2 regions of the Paenibacillus pasadenensis genome follow, and region 1 is predicted to be linked to the other one. Evidence: riboswitches for the same ligand, from Rfam matches in the RefSeq annotation. Region 1 holds a riboswitch; the other holds the start of a gene.
The links. Region 1 has a riboswitch for thiamine pyrophosphate ahead of B8V81_RS23005 (ABC transporter substrate-binding protein). Riboswitches for the same ligand answer to the same signal wherever they lie in the genome.
Positions count from the first base shown of each region.

Region 2: another riboswitch for thiamine pyrophosphate. It lies ahead of B8V81_RS11330 (ECF transporter S component); the one in region 1 lies ahead of B8V81_RS23005 (ABC transporter substrate-binding protein).

Region 1 covers NZ_NFEZ01000004.1:3,088,093-3,093,857, reverse strand. Annotated here, with positions in the region: gene B8V81_RS23015 (extracellular solute-binding protein) at 1-270, shown strand, start outside; gene B8V81_RS23010 (hypothetical protein) at 302-2,608, shown strand; TPP riboswitch at 2,745-2,852, shown strand; gene B8V81_RS23005 (ABC transporter substrate-binding protein) at 3,027-4,055, shown strand; gene B8V81_RS23000 (thiamine-binding protein) at 4,087-4,389, shown strand; gene B8V81_RS22995 (ABC transporter permease) at 4,379-5,299, shown strand; gene B8V81_RS22990 (ABC transporter ATP-binding protein) at 5,296-5,765, shown strand, end outside.
Region 2 covers NZ_NFEZ01000004.1:359,599-365,363, reverse strand. Annotated here, with positions in the region: gene B8V81_RS11355 (helix-turn-helix transcriptional regulator) at 1-428, opposite strand, end outside; gene B8V81_RS11350 (VOC family protein) at 739-1,206, shown strand; gene B8V81_RS11345 (hypothetical protein) at 1,203-1,607, shown strand; gene B8V81_RS11340 (hypothetical protein) at 1,604-2,017, opposite strand; gene B8V81_RS11335 (aldo/keto reductase) at 2,323-3,255, opposite strand; TPP riboswitch at 3,407-3,516, shown strand; gene B8V81_RS11330 (ECF transporter S component) at 3,776-4,393, shown strand; gene B8V81_RS11325 (ABC transporter ATP-binding protein) at 4,398-5,765, shown strand, end outside.

The DNA.
Region 1 (5,765 bases):
CTCCGTCCGAACGGCATCTCCGTCATCTCGGCCTACAACGCCGCCGACGTCATGGCCAAGTCGCCGCAGTGGGAGGAGCTCAAGCCGTCGATGGACAAAATCGGCGACGTCTGGAAGGAAGCGGTATTCGCCAAGTCCGACGAAGCGGCGCTGGACATCATCGGCGCGCTGCGCGAGCAGATCAAGAAGACCGGCTATCCGGAGGCGATCCAGTACGTGAACGAGAACCTGAAGGGCAAGGAAGTCGTGCAGCTGCAGATGCCGAACTGATCCGGGCGCTTGCCCGAAAGGAGGCCGCGACATGAAGCGGGAGGAAGCGGGCCGGCAGGAGCGGACGGGATTCCAGGAATCCCGTCCGTACGGGCCCAAGTACGATCTGCGGACGGATTTCGTCATGGTGTACGGCATTTCGGACGATCTGCCCGAGCGGATCGAGGGCTGGAGGAAGGCCGGCTACACGATCCATCTCATGACCGGCGTCTCGTGGGGCGAATACCAGGATTACCTGTACGGCAGGTTCGACGGGCGGGAGCACTGGGACGAGGCGCAGAAGCTGCGCTCCGGCGACCCGATGCTGCACGGCAAGGACGTGCCGTACATGGCGCCGACGATCTCGTTCGCCCGGTATTTGGCGGAGCAGATCCGCCGGGCGATCGACTGCGGCGTCGAGGCGATCCATCTGGAGGAGCCGGAGTTCTGGGCGCAGTCGGGCTACGAGGAGGCGTTCAAGCGGGAGTGGCGGAGCTATTACGGCGAGGACTGGCAGGAGCCGCATCGCTCGCCGGACGCCCAGTACCGGGCCTCGAAGCTGAAGGCGGCGATGTATGCGCGCACGCTCGAGCGCATCTGCGGCGAGATGAAGGAATACGCGCTCGTCGCCTATGATCGGGCGATCCGCTTCTACGTGCCGACGCACAGCCTGATCAACTACGCCCAGTGGCGGATCGTCAGCCCGGAGGCGCTGCTCGTCTCGATGCCGTCATGCGACGGCTATATCGCCCAGATCTGGACCGGCACGGCGCGCACGGCCAACGTCTATCAGGGCGTGCGCCGCGAGCGCACGTTCGAGACGGCCTATTTGGAATATGGCATCATGCAGGAGCTGACGCGCGGCACCGGCCGCGAGATGTGGTTCCTGCACGATCCGATCGAGGACAATCCGCGCTACAGCTGGAGCGACTACCGCCGCAACTACCGGGCGACGGTCGTCGCCTCCCTGCTGCATCCGGACGTGAAGCAGTACGAGGTGTGCCCGTGGCCGTGGCGGGTGTTCGAGCTGGACTATCCGACCGAGGACGGCAGCGGCAAGGAGCCGATCCCCGAAGCCTACAAGACGGAGCTGCTGACCGTCATGAACCTGCTGCGAGACATGCATCGCCACGAGGAGGCTCCCGATCCGTCCGGCGCCGGGGCCGGACCGTCCGGCATCGGCCTCTGCCTGGCCAACTCGTCCATGTACCAGCGGGGCGACGTGCTCGGGGAGGGAGAGGATGGAGGCGAGTTCAACGACGACGGCACGGAGGCGGCGGACGGACTGACGACGCGGCAGCTGGAGCTGCTGGACTTCTCGGCCTTTTACGGACTGGCGCTGCCGCCGGTCAAGAATGGCATCCCGCTGCGCCCGGTCCAGCTCGACAACATCCTGACGTTCCCCGGCTATCTCGAGGGCTACCGCGTCCTGCTGCTCAGCTACGAGTTCATGAAGCCGGAGCATCCCGGCATCCATCAGGCGCTCGCCCAATGGGCGCGGGAGGGCGGCGTGCTGATCTATGCCGGCGACGGCTCGGATCCGTTCCACGGCGTGCGCGAATGGTGGAATCGCGGGGCGGGAAGCCGCGTCTACGAGCGTCCCGAGCAGCATCTGTTCGAGGCGATGGGGCTAGGCCGGGAACCGGAGCCGGGCGAGCATGCCGTCGGGGAGGGCGCGCTGCTGCATCTGCGCTGCCATCCGGCCGAGCTGTCGCGCTCCGCGGCAGGCGCGGAGCGCGTGCTCGGCGCGATCCGGCGCGCGCTGGAGCTGCGCGGCGAGGCGGACGACTACCGCGAGAGCGGCTTGCTGCGCATCCGGCGCGGTCCTTATGTGATCGCGCATGCGCTGGACGAGAGCGAAGCGGCAGGCGGCTCGGCCGTGCTCGAGGGAGCGTTTGTCGATCTGTTCGACGCGGAGCTGACGGTGCGGAATCGGATCGAGCTCGCGCCGGGCGAGGACGCCCTGCTGTACGATCTGGGCGAAGCGGCCGGCGGCTGGGGCGAGGAGGAGCCGGCACAGGCAGGCTCTGCGCACGCCGGCCCGGGAGCGGCGGAGGCGGCGCGGCGCGCCTCCGTGCTTGTCAGCTCCTCCCGCGTCCGGGACGCGGCTCGGGAAGGCGGACGGTTCCGCTACGTGTCGGAGTCGCCGTCCGAGATGACGGTGAGCACGAGGCTGCGCGCTTGTTCCATGCCGAGCCGCATCCGCGCCTGCGCGGCGGATATCCCGCTGGCCGGGCCGGGCGCTGACGCATCCGGCGGCCATGCGGTAGAGGCGGAGTTCCATGCCGCCTCGTCCACGCTGCTGCTGCGCCACGAAGGCCGCCCTGCGGGCGTCCGCGTCGAGCTGGAGTGGCTCTGACAAAAGCGGCGTCCGGCCGGGAGGGCGCTAACGGGCCTGCGGGCTTGCAGGCTTGCGGACTTGCCGCAATCCGGCCGCGTCCTTTTTCAATCCGGTTGCAATCGGCCCGAGCTCTGCTATAATGGCACTATTGACAACCGCATAGCTGGGGAGCTGGCGCACGCCGGCTGAGAGGGGAGAAGCATCCCGACCCGTACACCTGATCTGGATAATGCCAGCGTAGGAACCGTATGCAGCCGACTCGCCGCGGAGCAGCCCTTTCGGGAGCTTCCGTACGCAAGTCTCGATCTGCGATCCATCACGACGTCTTCCTTGGGGAGACGTCTTTTTTTGTTCGGGCGGGATCGGCTGCGCGGATCGGCCGGCGGACGGCGACGAAGGCGATGCGGCATGAGAGAGAAGAAAGCAGGGGAGAGACATGGGGAGCAAGACAAGATGGACAAGCGGCATGCTGACGGCGGCGCTGGCGCTCGCGCTGGCCGCCTGCGGCGGCAGCGCCGAGCAGGAGAACGGCGGAGCGGCGGCGACGGACGCGCCGCTGCAAAAGGTGAAGGTCGTGCTCGACTGGACGCCGAATACGAACCATACCGGCCTTTATGTGGCGCGCGACAAGGGGTACTTCAAGGAGCAAGGGCTCGACGTCGAGATCGTGCAGCCGCCCGAAGGGACGGCCGCCGATACGCTCGTCGCCAAGGGCGAGGCGGAGTTCGGCATCGGCTATCAGGAAAACCTGACGCTCGCGCGCACGCAGGAGCTGCCGCTCGTCTCGGTCGCGGCGGTCATCCAGCACAATACGTCGGGCTTCGCCTCGCCGGCGGACAAGGGCATCAAGGAGCCCAAAGACTTTGAGGGCAAGACGTACGGCGGCTGGGGAGCGCCGGTCGAGCAGGAGGTGCTCGCCTCGCTCATGCAGGAGCAGCAGGCGGATGTCGGCCAGGTCAAGATCGTCAACATGGGCAACGCCGACTTCTTCACCGCCGTCAAGCGCGACATCGACTTCGCCTGGATCTTCTACGGATGGACGGGCGTCGAGGCGGAGCTGCGCGGCGAGCAGCTGAACATGGTCTATCTGACCGACTATAGCGACAAGCTCGACTACTATACTCCGCTGCTGCAGACGAGCGAGAAGCTGATCGCCGAGCGGCCGGAGCTCGTGCGCGCGTTCGTCGCCGGCGCGGCAGCCGGCTACGAGGACGCGATCCGCGATCCGGAAGGGGCGGCGGAAACGCTGATCGCGGCCGTGCCCGATCTGAATCCGGAGCTCGTGCGCGCCAGCCAGAAGTGGCTGAGCCCGAAATACCAGGATGACGCCGCCCGCTGGGGCGAGCAGAAGGCCGAGGTGTGGAACGGGTACGCCGACTGGATGGTCGAGCACGGCCTGATGGACGCCAAGCCGGACCTGGCGAAGGCGTTCACGAACGAGTTCCTGCCCGCAGACGGAAATTGATCCCTGTTTCGAACGAGAGGAGAGCATCGACATGGCCAACGCGCTGGTAAGCATCCAGATTTTGCCGACGACGCCGGGAGGAGAAAGCGTCCTGCCGTACGTCGACCGGGCGATCGACATCATCAAGGAGGCCGGCGTGCCTTATCGCGTCGCTCCGCTGGAGACGACGATGGAGGGCGACCTGCAGCAGCTGCTCGCGGTCGTCGCCCGCATGAGCGAGGCGCTGGCCGAGCTCGGCTGCCCGTCCGTCATCTCCCAGGTGAAAATCTACTACAATCCGGGCAGCGGAGCCTCGATGGACCGCCTGCTCGAAAAGTATCCGGATGGCCGGTAGCGGCCATCGCGGGCCGGATCGGAACGAGGCGGACGGACGCGAAGCCGTCCGGCGCGACGCGGCAGCCGATGGCGCAGCGTCAGGGCGGGCCGGAGCGGCGGCCAATGGCGCTAAGTCGGCGCGTGCGCGGGCCGGCGGCCGAACGCGCTCGCGGCTGAAGGCGGCGTGGCCGCCGCTCGCCGTGCTCGCGGCGCTGCTGCTGCTCTGGGAGGCGGCAGTGCGGCTGTGGGGCGTCGAGGCATGGCTCATGCCTTCGCCGGGCCGCATCCTGGCCGATGCGTGGGAAGCGCGAGAGCGGCTCGCCGGCCATGCCGGCGCGACGCTGAGCCTGACGCTGCTCGGCTTCGCGGGAGGATCGGCGGCGGGCTTCGCGCTCGCCGCCTTGCTGCATCTGCTGCCGCTCGTGCGCGCCGGCGTCTACCCGCTGCTCGTGCTGTCGCAAAACGTGCCGATCATCGCGCTCGGGCCGCTGCTCGTCATCTGGTTCGGCTTCGGGCTGCTGCCGAAGCTGCTGCTCGTCATGCTCGTCTGCTTCTTCCCCGTCTGCGTCGCGATGCTCGGCGGGCTGCGCGGCGCCGATCCGGCGCTGGAGCGCTATCTGCGCATGATCGGGGCCGGCCGCTGGCGGCGCTTCGTCAGCCTCGAGCTGCCGAGCTCCGCTCCGCATCTGTTCTCCGGGCTCAAGCTGGCGGCATCGTACAGCGTGACGAGCGCGGTCGTCGCCGAATGGATCGGCTCGGACCGCGGACTCGGCTATTTCATGCTGCTGTCGTCCAAAGGCTTCAAGACGTCGCTCGTGTTCGCGGGCGTCGCCATCGTCGTCGCGCTCAGCCTGCTGCTCGTCGCCGCCGTCGCGGGGGCGGAGCGGCTCGCGCTGCGCTGGCGCTCGGAGAGAGGGGGAGCGGCATGAACAGGAAGCGATCGAACGGAGCGTCGCCGTCCGCTCCCCTCGTGCTTGAGGTCGACCGGGTCGCGCTGTCCTATCCGCAGGCCGCGGGGCGGACGCAGGTGCTCGGCGGCGTCAGCCTGAGCGTGGGCGCGGGCGAGTTCGTGTCGCTGCTCGGCCCGTCCGGCAGCGGCAAGACGACGCTGCTCGGGCTCGTCGGCGGGCTGGAGCGGCCGGATTCAGGCCGCATCCTCGTCGCCGGCGAGCCTGCCGGCAGCCGCCCGGGCCTCGCGGCCTACATGCCGCAGCAGGCGGCGCTGCTGCCCTGGCGCACCGTGCAGGGCAACATCGAGCTGGCGCTGCGCATCGCCGGGCGCAGTCGGGAGGAGGCGCGGCGGCTGGCGCGCGAGGGGCTGGAGCGGCTCGGCCTGGAGCGTCATGCGCGCAGCTATCCGCAGGTGCTGTCCGGCGGCATGCAGCAGCGCGTCTC
Region 2 (5,765 bases), 2.7 Mb from region 1:
CTCACGTTGCTCGCGAACGACTCCCGGACCGGCGGCAGCTCCTGCAGGCCGATCAGCCCTTGAAGCGCTTTCTCCGCGGCCATCAGCTCGGAGATGTCCAGGTTGATGCAGAGCGCGCCGATGCCCTGGCCCTCGTCGTCCTTGAGGTAAATCGAGGTGGAGCGCAGCAGCCGCCCGTCCTTCGTGCGCGTGACGTAGTTTTGCCGGTGGCCGCCCTCGGACGTGCCGCGCATCACCTCGAGGCCGAGGTTCGTGCCGGGATCGCCGACCTTGCGGCCGGTCACCTGCCCGTTGGCGATGAACACGATCGTGCTGTCGTACGGCCGCGACCAGTCGTGGATGACGACCTCGCAGCGCTCGCCGAACTGCGCCGCGATGCCTTGCGCCAGCTCCGTCAGCATCGGCAGCATGGCGGATACGGTTTGCATCGGCTTGGCTCCTTTCGCTTCGAATTGACGAATTCCGTCATCCGAATGCGGCTTTCATTCATTTCGATTGGTTCTATCCTACACCCGCACAGGCAGAATCGGCAAACTTTTTTTCTGATTCCTGACGTTTCGTCATGGACGGAGAGGGAAAGCGATCGCAGGCCGGCAGGAGGGGACAACTTTTCCGCACCTTGCCGCGTTCAAGAATGAGAGCCGTAGACTTGCGGACACACAGACAAAGCTTGCGACGGGAAAGAGGAGAGTCGGCATGCAGAAAAAAACGACGAAGACGGACGGGCCGCAGAAGAGCTTGATCGAAGGGCTGTACGAAGCCCATCTGCCCGTATCGAATCTGGAGCGAAGCCGGGCGTTTTACGCGGGTCTCGGCCTTCGCCAGGCTTGGGAGGACGAGGACACCGTCTTTTTCTGGATCGAGGAGGGCAAAAGCTGGATCGGCCTGTGGCTCGCTCCGGAGCTGGCGGCTCTGCCCTATCATCCGGCCATCCGGCATGCGGCGTTCCGCGTCGATTGGGAAGGGCTGCTGCGCAGCGCGGCCTGGCTGAAGGCGCGGGGAATCGAGCCGGCGCCGTTCGGGCGGCAGCCGGACGCCGCCCCGTTCGTAAGGCCTCATCAGGCCAACGCGTCCATCTACTTCGACGACCCCGACGGCAACAGCCTCGAGCTCATGTGCTCCGTGGAGGTGCCGGCGGACTGGCGGGAGCACGCGGGCAAAATCCCGGCCGCCGACTGGCCGCCGGGCAACGGAGGGACAGCTTGAAGCGGGCGGCCGCCTGGCTGCTGCCGCTTCTGATCTTTGCCGCCGGATCCGCCGCCGCAGCCTGGCTGCTGATCGGGCCGCCCGCCTCCGGAGACGGCTGGGCGGCCATCGGCAAGGCCGCTCCGGACGAAGCCGCCTCGGCGCGGAAGAGGGTGGTGCTGGCCGCATATGCCGGCCTGACGCCGGAGGAGAGCCGGCTGCTGCCGGCCAGCCCGAAGGATTCCGCCGTCTCGGCAATGACGGCAGGCCCGGAGCTGGCGCAGCGGATCGGCGCGGAGCATGAAGGCCGGACCGTGCATGCGGTCCGCTTCCGCGTCATAGGGCCGGGCGATGCGGGCACGCTGACCGTGTACTTGTCGCAGGACGGCAAGACCGTACTCGGCAAAGAGCGGGCCCGCTAGCGGATTTTTTCCGGCTGCAGCTCCATCTGGCGCGTCCGGGCAGCCGGCAGCCCGACTTTTTCCGGCTGCAGCTCCGGCTGGCGCGTCCGCGCGGCCGGCAGCACGACTTTTTCCGGCTGCAGCTCCGTCTGGCGCGTCCGGGCGGCCGGCAGCACGACTTTTTCCGGCTGCAGCTCCGGCTGGCGCATCCGCGCAGCCGGCAGCCCGACTTTTTCCGGCTGCAGCTCCGGCTGGCGCGTCCGCGCGGCCGGCAGCACGACTTTTTCCGGCTGCAGCTCCGGCTGGCGCATCCGCGCAGCCTGCAGCACGACTTTTTCCGGCTGCAGCTCCGGCTGGCGCATCCGCGCAGCCTGCAGCACGACTTTTTCCGGCTGCAGCTCCGGCTGGCGCGTCCGCGCGGCCTGCAGCACGACTTTTTCCGGCTGCAGCCTCTACTCGCGTTGCTCCAGCCTTCCTCCCTGCTTGCCCGCGCGATCCAACCTCGAAAACGAAAGGAGCCTTCATCCACGGTGTGGATGAAGGCTCCTTGTCGACGCGCTGACGATTCTAAAGGGGGCTGAACCTGCCCTTCGCGAGCCGCCGGCCCTGGGCATCGGCGGCCCTGGCAGGCTTGACGCTCGCCTGCGCCTCGCCGGCGCTTAGGCGCGGGCCGCGCCGCCTACGCTCGCTCCGCGCCTACGCCCGCCCCTGCGTCCGCACGCTGCCGTCCCCCGCCTTACGCCCGCGCCGGAGCCGGGACATCCTGCGGATGCGGCTCCGTCACCAGCGCGACGGCATCGGCGTTGCTCTGCACCTGCTGCGGATTTTTGCAGCCGGGGATGACCGACGTCACCGCCGGATGGCGCAGGCACCAGGCGAGCGCCCATGCCGCCATGTCGACGCCCTCCGGCACTTCTTCCGCAGCGATGCGCTCCACTTCCTCGAGGCGGCGGCGCACCTGCTCCGCATCCTGGCGGTGGCGCACGTCGGTCGCGCCGAACTCCGTGCCCGGCTTGTACTTGCCGCTCAGGAAGCCGCTCGCTAGCGGCACCCGCGCCAGCACGCCGAGATCCTGCGCCTCGCAGGCCGGGAAGACGCGCTCCTCCGGCTTGCGGTCGAGCCGATTGTAGACGACCTGGATCGCCTGCGAGCCGACCCGCGTCGAGGCCTCGGTCTGGTGGAGGTTGTCGTTGCTGCCGATGGAGGTGCCCAGATGGCGGATCTTGCCTGCCTGCACCTGCTTGTCCAGCGCCGTCCACAGGTCGTCGTTGTCGAACGCCGCGTCCGGACCCGAGTGGAACTGGTACAGGTCCACGTAGTCGGTGCGCAGCGCTTTGAGCGAGGCGTCGAGCTGCCGCACGACATCCTCCGCGTCGTACACGTCGGTCCGCTTGAACCGCTCGTGGAAATGATGGCCGAACTTCGTGGCGACGATCCAGTCCTCGCGCCTGCGGCGGCTGAGGTACCCTCCGATGAGCTGCTCCGACAGATGGTCTCCGTAGCATTCCGCCGTGTCGATGAGGTTGATGCCGAGCTCCGCGCCCTTGTCGAGAATCGCGTCCGCCTCGTCCTGCGAGAAGTCCATGCCCCACTCCCCGCCGAATTGCCAGGTGCCGATGCCGACGACCGACACGTTCAGCTCCGTTTTGCCCAAGCGACGATATTTCATTGGCCAATCCCTCCTTTTCTTCCAGCTTACCCGCCTTTGAAAACGGATGCAACCGCCGACGCCCTCAACTCCGTCCGCAATGCCCGTCCTGCCGCCCGCCGGCACTCCCTATTGCCGAACCGGATTTTCCAAGGTATAGTAAGAGCACTTTCATAGCATGCATGGGGGCTCGATGAAGTCGGGCTGAGACTGCGGCCGCATGCCGCTGACCATTGATCTGATCTGGGTAATGCCAGCGTAGAGAGAATGCATCGCGCCAACTTGGGAAAGGCCCTGTCCGCTTAGGGACTTCCGTCCGCCGCTCCGTCCGGGCGGGCGGAGCCTTTCCTGTCCGGCCTGCCGCGTGCAGGCCGGCCGAGTCCTGCGTTCCGCCGCCATAGGGGGACGCGAGGCGCGCCTGTCCGATTCCATCTGCCCGCCGGCTGTCCGGCGGGCTTTTTTTCGCATCCGCCGACAGCAGCCGCTCCGGGATCATGCCGCTGTGAGAGACCGATTCCCCATCCGAAAGGAAGCTGATCCCATGTCCACCGCACCAGCCTCCGGCCGCGCGACGCGCGCCGGCAATCGCCTCACCCTCGCCGACATCCTCGTCACGATCGTCGTCTCGGTCGTCTTCGGCCTCGTCTACAAGATCTGGGGGCCGATGTACGACGTCCTCAAGCCGCTCGGCCTGCACGCCGAGCAGCTCAGCTACGGCATGTGGTTCATGGCCGGCACGTTCGCGTTCCTGCTCATCCGCAAGCCCGGCGTCGCCATCCTCGCGGAAGTCGCCGCCGCCGCGATCGAGGCGTTCCTCGGCGGATCGTGGGGCATCTCGACGCTCTGGTACGGCCTGTTCCAGGGCCTCGGCGCCGAGCTGTTCTTCGCGCTGTTCCTGTACCGCAAGGCCGGTCCGATCGTCGCCGTGCTCGCCTCCGTCGGCGCCGCCGTCGCCTCGATCTTCATCGACCGCTACTACGGCTACATCGACCAGCTCGCGTTCTGGAACTACGCGCTGTTCGTCTCCATGCGGCTGCTCGGCAGCGTCGTCATCGCCGGGCTGTTCGCCTGGGCGCTCGCCCGCGCGCTGGAGCGCACCGGCGTGACGAGCCTGCTGCGTCCGGCTTCGGCCAAGGACTACGACGCGCTGGATGGCTGAGCGGATGAGCGGCCTCAACCGGGGCGCGGCAGCGCCGGGTAACGAGGCGGAGTCGGGGAACGCGGAGGAGTCGGGAAAAGCGGCCAGTCAGGACGCGGAGCGCGCGGCTGCCGGCTCGCTGCGGACGGAAGCCGCCGGAGCGCCTGCCCGGAGCGGCGCTGCGGCCGTGCCGGTCGCGGCCGAGGCGATCGGCCTGCGGCTCAAGTACCCCGGCGAAGAAGCGCCGCTGCTGTTCCGCGACCTCGACGTGACGATCCGGCGCGGAGAGAAGGTGCTGCTGCTCGGACCGAGCGGCTGCGGCAAGTCGACGCTGCTGCAGGTGCTCGGCGGCCTCGTGCCGTCAGCGATCCCGATTCCGCTGAAGGCGGAGCGGCTCGTCGTGCCGGAGCGGCCCGGCTACGTGTTCCAGGATCCCGAAGCGCAGTTCTGCATGCCTTATGCGGACGAAGAGATCGCTTTTGCGCTGGAGAACCAAGCCGTCCCCCGCGAACAGATGCCGGAGCGGATCGCGGCCTGCCTCGAGCAGGCCGGGCTAGAGCTGCCCGACCCGCACACGGCCGTCTCGGAGCTGTCCCAAGGCATGAAGCAGCGGCTCGCCGTCGCCTCGATGCTGGCCGTCGATCCTGACGCGCTGCTGCTCGACGAGCCGACCGCGCTGCTCGACCCGGAAGGCACAGCTCAGGTATGGGACGCGCTGCGCCGCATCTGGGACGGCCGGACCGTGCTCATCGTCGAGCACAAGATCGACCTCATCGCCGGGGATATGGACCGCATCCTGCTGTTCTCGCCGGACGGACGGCTGGAGGCGGACGGCCCGCCGGAGGAGATCTTTCGCGACTGCCGCGCGCAGCTGCGTCGCTACGGCGTCTGGTACCCGGGCTTCTGGGACGATGAGGCAGCGGCAAAGGCAGGCCGCTTCGGCTCCACGGACGGCGGAGCGCATGCGGGAGCGGCGGCTCCGCTCGATGCGGCCGACGAGACTCATGTCTTGCCGCATGCGCCCGTTCCGGCCGGCGGCGGGACGCTTCTCGCAGCGGCAGCGGCAGCGCCAGGCGCGGACGCTTCTGCCGCGGCTGCACCCGCTGCAGGCACGCCGCCGCTTCCCGCCCCGCTGCTGGAGCTGGACGGCTTCGCCGGGATGCGGGGCCGCGAGGTCAAGGTGCGCGCCGACCGGCTGTCCGTCTGCGCCGGCGACTGGATCGCCGTCACCGGAGCCAACGGCGCCGGCAAAAGCACGCTGCTGCTCGCCATCATGCGGCTCGTCCGCAGCGAAGGGCGGATGCGCCTTTTGGGCGCGCCGGAGGCCCGGCTGCGCAAGCCCCGGCAGGCGGCGGAGCTGGCGGCGTACTGCTTTCAGAACCCCGAGTTCCAG